DNA from 4 places in the Mesorhizobium sp. BAC0120 genome. Region 1 is predicted to be linked to each of the others. Evidence: predicted binding sites of a transcription regulator. Region 1 holds the regulator's gene; each other region holds the start of a gene.

Evidence for each region. The regulator HrcA, encoded in region 1, represses chaperone genes, less so after heat shock. The targets are predictions, from matches to a motif close to GTTAGCACTCNCNNNNNGNGAGTGCTAAC.
Region 2: the regulator HrcA is predicted to act here: its motif matches at 1,847-1,875, upstream of groES (co-chaperone GroES).
Region 3: the regulator HrcA is predicted to act here: its motif matches at 1,143-1,171, upstream of SAZ10_RS04885 (co-chaperone GroES).
Region 4: the regulator HrcA is predicted to act here: its motif matches at 2,049-2,077, upstream of SAZ10_RS10590 (co-chaperone GroES).

The regions. Positions count from the first base shown of each region.
Region 1 covers NZ_JAWRCU010000018.1:66,754-69,962, forward strand. Annotated here, with positions in the region: gene rph (ribonuclease PH) at 1-554, opposite strand, end outside; gene hrcA (heat-inducible transcriptional repressor HrcA) at 863-1,933, shown strand; gene SAZ10_RS28115 (putative quinol monooxygenase) at 1,953-2,252, shown strand; gene grpE (nucleotide exchange factor GrpE) at 2,392-3,045, shown strand.
Region 2 covers NZ_JAWRCU010000009.1:84,830-88,038, forward strand. Annotated here, with positions in the region: gene groL (chaperonin GroEL) at 1-1,435, opposite strand, end outside; gene groES (co-chaperone GroES) at 1,492-1,788, opposite strand; gene SAZ10_RS20230 (TIGR03364 family FAD-dependent oxidoreductase) at 2,090-3,209, shown strand, end outside.
Region 3 covers NZ_JAWRCU010000002.1:293,894-297,102, forward strand. Annotated here, with positions in the region: gene SAZ10_RS04880 (mechanosensitive ion channel family protein) at 1-851, shown strand, start outside; gene SAZ10_RS04885 (co-chaperone GroES) at 1,319-1,633, shown strand; gene groL (chaperonin GroEL) at 1,696-3,209, shown strand, end outside.
Region 4 covers NZ_JAWRCU010000004.1:48,388-51,596, forward strand. Annotated here, with positions in the region: partial or broken gene groL (chaperonin GroEL) at 1-1,519, opposite strand, end outside; gene SAZ10_RS10590 (co-chaperone GroES) at 1,579-1,866, opposite strand; gene SAZ10_RS10595 (hypothetical protein) at 2,232-2,576, shown strand; partial or broken gene SAZ10_RS10600 (usg protein) at 2,637-2,878, shown strand.

The DNA.
Region 1 (3,209 bases):
CCGGCGGCTGAATCCTCCGCATAGTCGAGATCGATCACGGGAGCGCCGTCGAAAATGCCGCAGGAGATCGCGGCGACGTGGTCCTTCAACACCCTGGACACGCTCGCCATTTGCCGCGCCTCCATCCAGGCAAGGCAATCGTGCAGCGCTATCCAGCCGCCTGTGATGGAGGCCGTGCGTGTGCCGCCGTCGGCCTGGATGACATCACAATCGACGGTGATCTGCTGCTCGCCGAGCGCCTGCAGGTCCACGACGGCGCGCAGCGAGCGGCCGATCAGGCGCTGGATCTCCAGCGTCCGGCCACCCTGTTTGCCGGTCGATGCCTCGCGGCGCATGCGCTCGCCGGTCGAACGCGGCAGCATGCCGTATTCGGCCGTCACCCAGCCCTTGCCCGAATTGCGCATCCAGTTCGGCACCTTCTCTTCAAGGCTGGCGGTGCAGAGCACATGCGTATCGCCAAATTTGACGAGGCAGGAGCCTTCCGCGTGCTTGGAAACGCCGCGCTCGAAGGAAATGGCGCGCATCTCGTCCGGTTGCCGCTTCGATGGCCGCATATCTGAAATCCTGTTCAGGGAATCGTCGCGGGCTTGTAGCCCTCCAAGGCGCGCTGCGCAAAGGAAAACGCCGCCGGCCTAGTGTCCCGATTCTGAAATTCGCTTGAGTTTGAGATAGGGCTCAGGGCGAATTTCAGAATCTCAGGGACACTAGCAACTTATTGAGTCCTAGTGTCGTTTTGATTTCAAAGTTCGTTCAGAGCCCGATATCAAAATGAGGCGAACTTCGAAATCTCGACACTAGCCCGAGGTTGTGTTCGCTTTCCCGCTGGCTATATCCTTGCTGTGTTGCTCCACCACCGGATGCCATGGCCAGAATCGATCCCGACCAGACCCTCCAAACCCTCGACGCGCGCTCGCGCGACATCTTCCGTGTAATCGTCGAAAGCTACCTGCGTGACGGCGAGCCGCTCGGCTCGCGCAACCTGTCGCGCGTGCTGCCGGTCAGCCTGTCGCCGGCGACCATACGCAATGTGATGAGCGACCTCGAGCAGCTCGGCTTGATCTATGCGCCGCACATATCGGCCGGCAGGCTGCCGACGCAGCGCGGCCTGCGCTTCTTCGTAGACGCCTTCATGGAGATCGGCGATCTCAGCGACGACGAGCGCCGCTCGATCGAGGCGCAAGTGAAGGCATCGGGCAGCGGCGCCTCGCTGGAGCATATGCTGACCGAGGCGAGCCAGATGCTGTCCGGCATGTCGCGCGGCGCCGGCCTTGTCGTCGCTGCGAAGAACGAAGTGCCCCTCAAGCATATCGAGTTCATCCAGCTCGAGCCGACCAAGGCGCTCGCCGTGCTGGTCTCGCAGAACGGCGACGTCGAGAACCGCATCGTCGAGCTGCCCCTCGGCACGACGGCCTCGCAGCTTCAAGAGGCCACGAACTTTCTCAACGCGCATATCCATGGCCGTACGCTCGCCGAGGCCAAGACGAGCATCTCGAGGCTGAAGGAGGAGACGAAGGCTGCGCTCGACACGCTGTCCCAGGAGCTCGTCGAGAAGGGGCTGGCTGTCTGGGCCGGCTCCGAGGGCGGCCTGCCGGCGCGGCTCATCGTACGCGGCCGCGCCAATCTCCTGGAAAATGTGACGGCGCAGGCCGATATCGACCTTCTGAGGCATCTGTTCGAGGATCTCGAGAACCAGGAAGGGGTGATCCAGCTCCTCGACCTCGCCGAGCAAGGCTCCGGCGTGCGCATATTCATCGGTTCGGAGAACAAGCTCTTCTCGTTATCGGGCTCCTCGCTGATCGTCGCCCCTTACCGGGACAAGGAAGCGCGGGTGATCGGTGCGCTCGGCGTGATCGGGCCGACAAGGCTCAACTATGCTCGCATCGTGCCGATGGTGGACTATACCGCGCAGATGGTGAGCCGGATGCTGCGGTAGGCTCGGCAAAGGAGGTGCGATGTTCGGCCTGATCGGAAAAATGAGAGCCAACGCCGGCCAGCGGGATGCCTTGCTTGGGCTTCTGCTCGGGAGCACCAAGCAGATGCCTGGCTGCCTGAGCTATATCGTGGCCAAGGACACGGCGGATGCCGACGTCATCTGGGTCACCGAAGTCTGGGACAATGCTGAAAGCCACAAGGCATCGCTGTCCTTGCCGGCGGTACAGGCTGCGATTGCGACGGCGCGGCCGCTGATCGCTGGTTTCGAATCCCAAGTCATGACGGAGCCGGTCGGCGGCGTCGGCATAACCAGTCTTTGAATGGACCTGCTGCCTGATCAAAGCTATCGCAGGCTCGCGATAGGAATGGAATCCCCTTAGTGCCTTGATTTTTGTCGCCTGAATCTCGATATCGGGCGCAATTTTCTGGACCACCCACGAGAGAGATGACAGACACGCGATGAGCGACAAGTCGAACGAAGAGCGATTTTCCGAAGGACAGCCTGAGAACGGCAACAATACCCCTGCGAACGACACCGGCGATTATGAGGTCGTCGTCAAGCTGCTGAAGGAAAACGAGGAACTGAAGGATCGTGCGCTGCGCGTTGCCGCGGAGATGGAGAATCTGCGCAAGCGGACCGCGCGAGACGTGCATGACGCCCGCAGCTACGCCATCGCCGCGTTCGCGCGCGACATGCTTTCGGTTTCCGACAATCTGCGCCGCGCACTTGAGGCCGTCCCCGATGACGCGAAGGCCTCGGCCGACGCCGGGTTCAAGGCGCTGATCGAGGGCGTCGACATCACCGAGCGCGCGATGCTTTCCGCGCTGGAACGGCACGGCGTGAAGAAACTCTATCCCGAGGGGGAGAGGTTCGATCCGAACTTCCACCAGGCGATGTTCGAGGTGCCGAATCCGGACGTGCCGGCCAATACCGTGGTGCAGGTCGTGCAGGCGGGCTACTCGATCGGCGATCGGGTGCTGAGGCCGGCGATGGTCGGAGTCGCCAAGGGCGGCCCTAAACCTGCCGCTGCGGAAAACAAGTCGAAAGCCGCTGAAGCCGAAGCACCGGCCGAGCCGGGACCGGTGAATGAGCAGGCCGAGAAGGACGCCTGACCCAGCCGGAATTTAGGCCGGCGCGCTTCCTACCTTACCCCGGCGCAGCCCTGGAGCGGCTGACGCCCGGATAAATCCGGGATGCCGCTCTATCCATTTGTTTTTGCCGCATTTGTGCAACGCCAAGTGATTCCACTTGGCTGCAAAATGCTCTAGCGAAGGCG
Region 2 (3,209 bases), on a different contig from region 1:
TGTAGCCGAAGGTCGCGCCCTTGTTCTCGAGGATCTTGCCCGCAACGATCGAAGCCTCTGCGCCGGCATTAGCAGCGATCTGGCGAGCCGGGGCCTGGATGGCGCGCTTCACGATGGCGATGCCCGCATCCTGGTCCGCATTGACGCCCTTGGCCTTGATCGCCTGGGTGGCGCGCAGCAGTGCGACGCCGCCGCCGGCGACAATGCCTTCCTCGACGGCCGCGCGGGTCGCGTTGAGGGCGTCATCGACGCGGTCCTTCTTCTCCTTGACCTCGACCTCGGTCGCGCCGCCGACGCGGATCACCGCGACGCCGCCAGCGAGCTTGGCAAGACGCTCCTGCAGCTTCTCACGATCGTAGTCCGAGGTGGTCTCCTCGATCTGCTGCTTGATCTGGGCGACGCGGCCCTGGATCTCGGCCTTCTTGCCGGCGCCGTCGACGATCGTGGTGTTCTCCTTCTCGATGCGCACCTTCTTGGCGCGGCCGAGCATGGCGAGCGTCACGTTCTCGAGCTTGATGCCGAGGTCTTCCGAGATCACCTGACCGCCGGTCAGGATCGCGATGTCCTCGAGCATGGCCTTGCGGCGATCACCGAAGCCCGGAGCCTTGACGGCAGCGATCTTCAGGCCGCCGCGCAGCTTGTTCACGACGAGTGTGGCAAGCGCCTCGCCCTCGACGTCCTCGGCGACGATCAGCAGCGGCTTGCCGGACTGAACGACGGCCTCGAGAACCGGCAGCATCGACTGCAGGTTGGAGAGCTTCTTCTCGTGGAGCAGGATGTAGGCGTCCTCGAGCTCCGCGATCATCTTGTCGGGGTTGGTGATGAAGTACGGCGACAGATAGCCGCGGTCGAACTGCATGCCTTCGACGACCTCGAGCTCGGTCTCGGCGGTCTTGGCCTCTTCGACCGTGATCACGCCCTCGTTGCCGACCTTCTGCATCGCCTCGGCGATCATGCCGCCGATCGACTCTTCGCCGTTGGCCGAGATCGTGCCGACCTGCGCGACCTCTTCCGAGGTCTTGATCTTCTTCGCTTTCTTGACGAGGTCGGCGACCACGTCTGCCACGGCGAGATCGATGCCGCGCTTGAGGTCCATCGGGTTCATGCCGGCGGCAACCGCCTTGGCGCCTTCCTGCACGATCGACTGAGCGAGCACGGTCGCGGTCGTGGTGCCGTCGCCGGCCACGTCATTGGTCTTCGAGGCAACCTCGCGGACCATCTGCGCACCCATGTTCTCGAACTTGTCGGAAAGCTCGATTTCCTTGGCGACGGTGACGCCGTCCTTGGTGATGCGCGGCGCGCCGAACGACTTGTCGATGACGACGTTGCGGCCCTTGGGGCCGAGGGTGACCTTCACCGCGTCGGCGAGGATGTTGACGCCGTTGAGCATGCGCTCGCGAGCATCGCGGGAGAATCTTACGTCTTTAGCAGCCATGTTGCTTCAGCTCCTGGGTTACCAGAAAATCAGATTGGATGGTGAAGTGAGGGCGATCAGCCGATGATGCCCATGATGTCGGATTCCTTCATGATCAGAAGGTCCTCGCCATTGAGCTTCACCTCGGTGCCCGACCACTTGCCGAAGAGCACGCGGTCGCCGGTCTTGACGTCCAGCGGAACGAGCTTGCCGGCCTCGTCGCGAGCGCCCGAGCCGACAGCGATGATCTCACCTTCCTGCGGCTTCTCCTTGGCCGTATCCGGGATGATGATGCCGCCTTTGGTCTTTTCCTCGGATTCGACCCGGCGGACGACCACGCGGTCATGAAGCGGGCGGAACTTCGTCTTTGCCATATTGCTTTCCTCGGTGGGATGATATTGAAGATGTCCTCCGTCCGGACAGCCGGACCTTGTTAGCACTCATCGGGGGAGAGTGCTAACGTGCCGCGCAAATAGTCGCTAGCTTTCACGCTGTCAAGGCGACGCGGACCGCATTGCTCACAATAGCCGCCCCCAAGGTTAATCTTGGCCTTGACCGCGGGGTGGGGATGGCCTGGACGAGAGTGGATTGCGACGACTGGCGACCTGCGGAGATCGGCTCGGGTTGGCCGATCGGCTCTGAAAGGAACACGGCTTTGGCCGGCGGCAGGGCGCGATGAAGAACTACGACCTCGCTGTTGTGGGCGCCGGCATCGTCGGAATGGGCGCCGCGCTTGCCGCGGCCCGCAAGGGCAGGAGGGTCGCAGTCATCGAGCGCGACGCGAGCTGTGTCGGCGCGTCGATTCGCAACTTCGGTTTCATCACCGTGTCCGGACAGCGCAGAGGCACCCACTGGCAGCGAGCAAAGCGAAGCCGCGACGTCTGGGCAGAGATCGCGCCGAAGGCCGGCATCGAAATCGTCCATAGTGGGACGACAATCCTGGCGCGGCGCGCGGAGGCAGTTGCCGTAGCCGACGCATTCCTGCGCACCGAAATGGGCGAGGGCTGCCGTCTTCTCTCGGCGAATGAAGCGGGCGAGCTAGCCCCAATTCTGCGGCGTGCGAGGGGAGCGGAGATCCTTTACAGCCCGCACGAACTGCGCGTGGAGTCGCATACGGCGATCGGCAAGCTCGCTAAATGGCTTCAGTCGGAGATGAAGGTCGACTTCTACTGGTCGACTGCCGTACATGAGATCGCCTTGCCGTGGATCCTCACCAGCCGCGCCGAGATTAACGCCGATACCTGCATCGTTTGTCCCGGACATGACCTTTCGACGCTTTATGCAGAGCGGCTGGGCAAGGCTCAACTCGAGATCTGCACGCTCCAGATGCTGAGGGTCACGGCGTCCTCGCCGCCCCCGCTCCACGCGGCGGTAATGTCGGATCTGAGCCTCGGCCGATATGACGGCTTCGCCGAGCTGCCCGAGGCCGCACCCTTGAAGGCAAGGCTCGCACGGGAGGAAACGGAGGCGCTGGCGGCCGGCGTTCATCTCATCGTCGTGCGCTCCGGCGACGGCTCGCTGGTCGTCGGCGACAGTCATATCTATGGCGACGCACCAAAGCCCTTCGCGTCCGACCGCTACGACATGCTGATTCTCGCCGAAATGGAGAAGGTGCTCGATATTTCTGGCTGGTCGGTCAGCGAACGTTGGACTGGTAGCTACGCTTCGTCGAAAACGGATGTGGTCTTCACCGATGCGCCGGAGGAGCATGTGCGTATCGTCTTGGTGACCGGCGGGACGGGTGCCTCGACGGGCTTCGCGCTCGGTGAGGAAGTCGTCGGCAGTCTGGGACTGT
Region 3 (3,209 bases), on a different contig from region 1:
TGTTTCACGCCGTCATCATCTTGGTGCTAGCCGATCTCGCCTGGCAGCTGTCGAAGGCACTCATCGACTATCGTCTGAGGCTTGCTGCGGAAGTCGATGCGACTGGAGTACAAACTGGCAGGCTGCGCACTCTGCTGCCGATATTCCGCAATGTGCTCGTTGTATTCATTGCCGTCGTGGCTGGCCTGACGATCCTGTCGGGCTTGGGTATTCAAATCCTGCCGCTGATCGCAGGCGCCGGTATCCTGGGCGTCGCCATCGGCTTCGGATCACAGACGCTGGTCAAGGACGTGCTGAGCGGTATTTTCTACATGCTCGACGATGCCTTCCGTGTTGGCGAGTATATCCAAAGCGGATCCTACAAGGGCACCGTCGAATCCTTCAGTCTGCGCTCCATAAGGTTGAGGCACCAGCGCGGGCCCGTCTTCACGGTACCGTTCGGCCAACTCGGGGCTGTCCAGAACATGAGCCGCGACTGGGCGATCGAGAAGATGACGATCAGGGTCACCTACGACTCCGACGTCGAACTGGCACGCAAGCTCATCAAGAAGATCGGCCAGGAGCTGGCCAATGCCCCCGAGTTTGCCGCCGACACGATCGAACCCTTGAAGATGCAGGGCATCGACGATTTCGGCGAGTATTCGATCGTGCTGCGGATGAAGCTCATGACCAGGCCCGGCACGCAGTTCGCCATAAAGCGTCGCGCCTATATGATGATCAAGAAGGCCTTCGAGGAAAACGGTATCAAGATCGCCTTCCCGACAGTCCGTGTGCAAGGAGGCGGTGAGGCCGCCGCGGCAGCCCAGCAAATACTCAATCTGCAGCAGCCAGCCCCGGCAGTGCCGGGTTAGGGGTACAAGATTGCTTGCGATTGACACCAAAGGCGAGGGGCACTCCTTCCTGTGCAATACGGTAGACTACTCTCCTGTACGACAACGCATCCCGCTTGCCGTCAACGGTAAGTTTATCCCCCGGAGGGCTTGGGCGATAGCAATCCCATCGGCGGAAAGCTTGGCTTCAAGGGAAATGGTTGCCCTGGCCTTCAGAGCCGGGCTGGCGAGCCGATGTGCTGGCCGACCCAGACCAATCGATCGGGGCCGCCGTTCCGCTGCTCAGCACGAATAGCGCTATAATTACAAAATATTAGCACTCTGTGTGGCTGAGTGCTAAAAATTTGCGAAGCCCCTCTTGAAAGGGTAAAATCCACCAACCAGATCGTACGCGCGACGTTTGAAGAAGGTCGCGTGGTGGTGCGCCGGACCTGTCTGGGTGCGGCGACGTCTGACTGCAAACTGTATGTCCGTAGGAGGAGTGCGACATGACCTTCCGCCCATTGCATGATCGTATCCTTGTTCGCCGCGTCGAAGCCGAAGAGAAGACGGCGGGCGGCATCATCATTCCAGACACCGCCAAGGAAAAGCCGCAGGAAGGTGAGGTGGTCGCTGTCGGGCCCGGCGGGCGCGACGAAGCCGGCCAGCTGCAGCCACTCGACGTCAAGCCCGGCGACCGAATTCTCTTCGGCAAATGGTCCGGTACCGAGATCAGGCTCGACGGCGAGGATCTGCTCATCATGAAGGAAAGCGATGTGATGGGCGTGATCGAGGTCGAGGCTGCTGCGAAGAAGGCCGCTTGAGCGAGCCGGAACAGGCAATCAGTGCTGCGTCAGGAAAATGCTGCCTTTGAAGGAGTAGAACAATGGCTGCCAAGGACGTCAAATTCTCTTCCGAGGCCCGGGAGAAGATGTTGCGCGGTGTCGACATCCTCGCCGACGCAGTGAAGGTCACGCTCGGGCCCAAGGGGCGCAATGTCGTCATCGACAAGTCGTTCGGCGCGCCGCGCATCACCAAGGATGGCGTTACGGTCGCCAAGGAAATCGAGCTCGAGGACAAGTTCGAGAACATGGGCGCGCAGATGCTGCGCGAGGTTGCCTCGAAGACGAGCGACGTGGCCGGCGACGGCACCACGACCGCGACCGTGCTCGCCCAGTCGATCGTACAGGAAGGCGCCAAGGCAGTGGCGGCCGGCATGAACCCGATGGACGTCAAGCGCGGGATCGACCGGGCCGTGGAAGCTGTGATCGCGGAGCTGAAGGGCAACGCTCGCAAAGTCACCAACAATGACGAGATTGCCCAGGTCGCTACCATCTCCGCGAACGGAGATACCGAGATCGGCCGCTTTCTCGCCCAGGCCATGCAAAAGGTCGGCAACGAAGGCGTGATCACGGTGGAAGAGGCCAAGACCGCCGAAACCGAACTCGAGATCGTCGAAGGCATGCAGTTCGACCGCGGCTATCTCTCGCCTTATTTCGTGACGAACCAGGACAAGATGCGGGCCGAGCTCGAAGAGCCTTACGTGTTGATCCACGAGAAGAAGCTCTCGAACCTGCAGGCGCTGCTACCGATCCTGGAAGCCGTCGTGCAATCGAGCAAGCCGCTGCTCATCATCGCGGAGGATGTCGAGGGCGAGGCGCTCGCAACGCTCGTTGTCAACAAGCTGCGCGGGGGTCTGAAGGTGGCGGCCGTCAAGGCGCCTGGCTTCGGTGACCGGCGCAAGGCGATGCTCGAAGACATCGCCATCCTGACCGGCGGCACGGCGATCAGCGAGGATCTCGGCCTCAAGCTCGAGAACGTCACTTTGAACATGCTCGGCCGCGCCAAAAGGGTGATCGTCGAGAAGGAGAACACCACGGTTGTCGATGGCGCGGGCCGTAAGGAGGAAATCCAGGGCCGCATCAACCAGATCAAGGTGCAGATCGAGGAGACCACCTCGGACTATGATCGCGAGAAGCTACAGGAACGTCTTGCCAAGCTTGCCGGCGGAGTCGCGGTGATCCGGGTCGGCGGGTCCACAGAGGTCGAAGTCAAGGAGAGGAAGGATCGCGTGGATGACGCGCTGCATGCCACGCGTGCCGCGGTGGAGGAGGGCATATTGCCCGGCGGTGGCGTAGCGCTGCTCAGGGCCGCCAAGGCGCTCGACGGCATCGCTGCCGATAATCCCGATCAGAAATACGGCATCAACGTCGTTCGCCGTGCAGTCGAGATGCCGGCGCGCCAGATCGTCGAAAATGCGGGGTCTGAGGGGTCCATCGTCGTGGGCAAGCTGCGCGAAACCTCGGATTTCGCCTATGGCTGGAATGCGCAGACCGGTGAATATGGCGACCTGTATAAACAGGGCGTGATCGATCCGGCCAAGGTCGTGCGCACCGCGCT
Region 4 (3,209 bases), on a different contig from region 1:
CCTGCAGCGCGGTACGCACGACCTTGGCAGGGTCGATCACGCCCGCTTGTAGAGATCGCCGAATTCGTTGGTCTGAGCATTCCAGCCCCAGCCGAACTCGGTCTTCTCGCGCAGCTTGCCGACGATGACCGAACCTTCGGCACCAGCATTCTCGGCGATCTGCCGGACAGGAGCCTCAATGGCGCGGCGCACGATCTCGATGCCATGCTTTTGGTCGGCATTGTCGGCGACGACCGCATCAAGCGCCGTCGTCGCGCGCAGCAGGGCAACGCCCCCGCCCGGCAAAACGCCTTCCTCGACCGCGGCACGCGTAGCGTGCAGCGCGTCGTCGACGCGGTCCTTCTTCTCTTTGACTTCGACCTCGGTCGAGCCGCCGACGCGGATCACCGCAACACCGCCGGCCAGCTTGGCAAGCCGCTCCTGCAGCTTCTCGCGGTCGTAGTCGGAAGTGGTCTCCTCGATCTGCGCCTTGATCTGGGCGACACGGCCCTGAATTTCCTCCTTCTTGCCGGCACCGTCGACGACAGTGGTGTTTTCTTTCTCGATCACCACTTTCTTGGCGCGACCAAGCATCTGCAGCGTGACGTTCTCAAGCTTGATGCCGAGATCCTCGCTGATCGCGGTGCCGCCGGTGAGGATTGGCAATATCTTCCAGCATGGCCTTGCGGCGATCACCGAAGCCAGGCGCCTTGACCGCAGCCACCTTGAGGCCGCCGCGCAGCTTGTTGACGACCAGCGTGGCAAGCGCCTCGCCTTCGACGTCTTCAGCGATGATCAGCAGGGGCTTGCCGGATTGCACCACGGCTTCCAGGACCGGAAGCAGCGCCTGAAGGTTGGCGAGCTTCTTCTCGTGGATGAGCACGTAAGGCTCTTCCAACTCGACGCGCATCTTATCTTGGTTGGTGATGAAATAGGGGCTGAGATAGCCGCGGTCGAACTGCATGCCTTCAACAACTTCCAGCTCGGTCTCGGCGGTCTTGGCTCCCTCGACGGTGATGACCCCTTCGTTGCCGACCTTCTGCATCGCCTCGGCCAGGAAGCGGCCAATTTCTGCATCGCCATTGGCCGAGATGGTGCCGACCTGAGCGATCTCGTCGTTCTTGGTCACCTTGCGCGCATTGGTCCTCAGCTCGGCGACGATCGCATCGACCGCCTTATCGATGCCGCGCTTCAGGTCCATCGGGTTCATGCCCGACGCGACAGCCTTGGCGCCTTCCTTGACGATCGCCTGCGCGAGAACCGTAGCGGTCGTGGTGCCGTCACCGGCAAGGTCATTGGTCTTCGACGCCACTTCGCGCACCATCTGCGCCCCCATGTTCTCGAACTTGTCCTCAAGCTCGATTTCCTTGGCGACGGTGACGCCGTCCTTGGTGATGCGCGGGGCGCCGAACGACTTGTCGATGACGACGTTGCGGCCCTTGGGGCCCAGCGTGACTTTCACCGCGTCGGCGAGGATGTTGACACCACGCAGCATGCGCTCGCGGGCTTCGGTGTTGAAATTGACTTCCTTGGCAGCCATTGGATCACTCCTTCAAATCTAGGCAGCTTTCGTTGACTGGTTGACGTTGAAAGAAGCCGTCAGGCGGCCTTCTTCAGCGTGGCGGCCTGTTCGATCACGCCCATCACGTCGCTTTCCTTCATGATGATGAGGTCCTGACCGTCGAGCTTGATCTCCGTGCCGGACCATTTGCCGAACAGGATGCGATCGCCCACCCTAACGTCGAGCGGCTGAAGCTGGCCGGCCTCGTTACGCGCGCCGGGGCCGATGGCGATAACCTCGCCCTCGCTCGGTTTTTCCTTCGCGGTGTCGGGGATGATGATGCCGCCGGCGGTCTTTTCGTCGGCCTCGATGCGGCGGACCAGGATACGGTCATGCTATGGACGGAACGCCATGTCGTTCTCCTTTAAGGACAAACAGATTTTGAGGTTCCTCCGCACCGGACCGGCAAATTCGAACCGGCGCGAGGTGCGGCGATCCTTCATCAGGCATCGCGCGCGCAGATCGAGCTAGTTTTGCGATTTTCCGATCAAGAGGCGAACGCAAAAATTTTGGCACTCTCGTGCAGAGAGTGCCAATCGTCTGTTATCATGCAGCTATTTTGTTTAAGCGCTGGATTTTCCCGCTTGAAATTTCGCTGCCCTCCAACAAAGTTATCCCAGCCTAGTGCTGCCTCTGCGCAGCCGGAATCTGAACCCGCAACCAAGGAGTTTTTTGCAGACGGAGGACATCGATGAACCGACAGAAGTTTTCGCCGATCATTCCCTCTCTTGCCCCTGAAACATCCGACCTTTCGCTTGATCGCCTGCTTGCGCCGGCCAGGCACTTCAAGCATCCCAATGACGTGTTGAGCGACGAAACGCTCGATCTTCAGGAAAAGCGCGCAATCCTCTCATCCTGGGCCTCGGACGCATGCGCCGTCGAATCGATGCCGGCGCTGCGCCAGCCGCCGGGTGCCGAGCGGCCCATCTCCTTCGATCAGATCATGGATGCGCTGCGGCAGCTCGACGGTGAAGCATCAACGCACCAGTCCGGATCAGGAGATTTCCGCCACAGCTTCGACCGGCTGGACGCATGAGATCGTAGGGCGAAGGAGAAACGTATCGTGACAACGATCAGCAGGGAATTCCGCCTGCAGATGGAGGGCTATGGCCTGACCACGGCCGAAATCCACTATCATCTCCGGATCATCCCAGCCTGCTGCAGCTCTATGTCTGGCAGGAATATGATCTTGCGCCGGAGTTTCCGGAATTGAAGGGTTTCCTCGACTACTGGGAACGCGAGCTTGAAGGCTCCCTGCATTCGGTGCGCGTCGCCCATCATTGCCTGATCAAACCATCGGAATGGAAGGCGGTTGATGGCATCATTTCGATCCACTGACAGTAACGGAGCGCAACGCGAAGGCGGCATCGCCGAATGTCCGCTTTTGTGCACCAGCAGGGAAGTCGCAATGGCGGAAATGCGGGCGCACAGTTGCCGTTCGGCCTGCGTGGCGGGAACGACTGCTGTGGTGAAGGTTTTTCGATGCGGGCCGCGGCGTGACGGTGGCGGCTGGGCCTGTGTCGGCCCGCGTTGAAAAACCTCCCAAGGAGGAAGCCGCGGGGGGCTGGGTGGAGCCTATGGGGAAAGCGTTCGGCTGGCGGTGACCGGCGGGCACGACAGCAGCAATCGGGTTGGCGCAACAACGGCCAATGATGTGATGAGGGCTGGT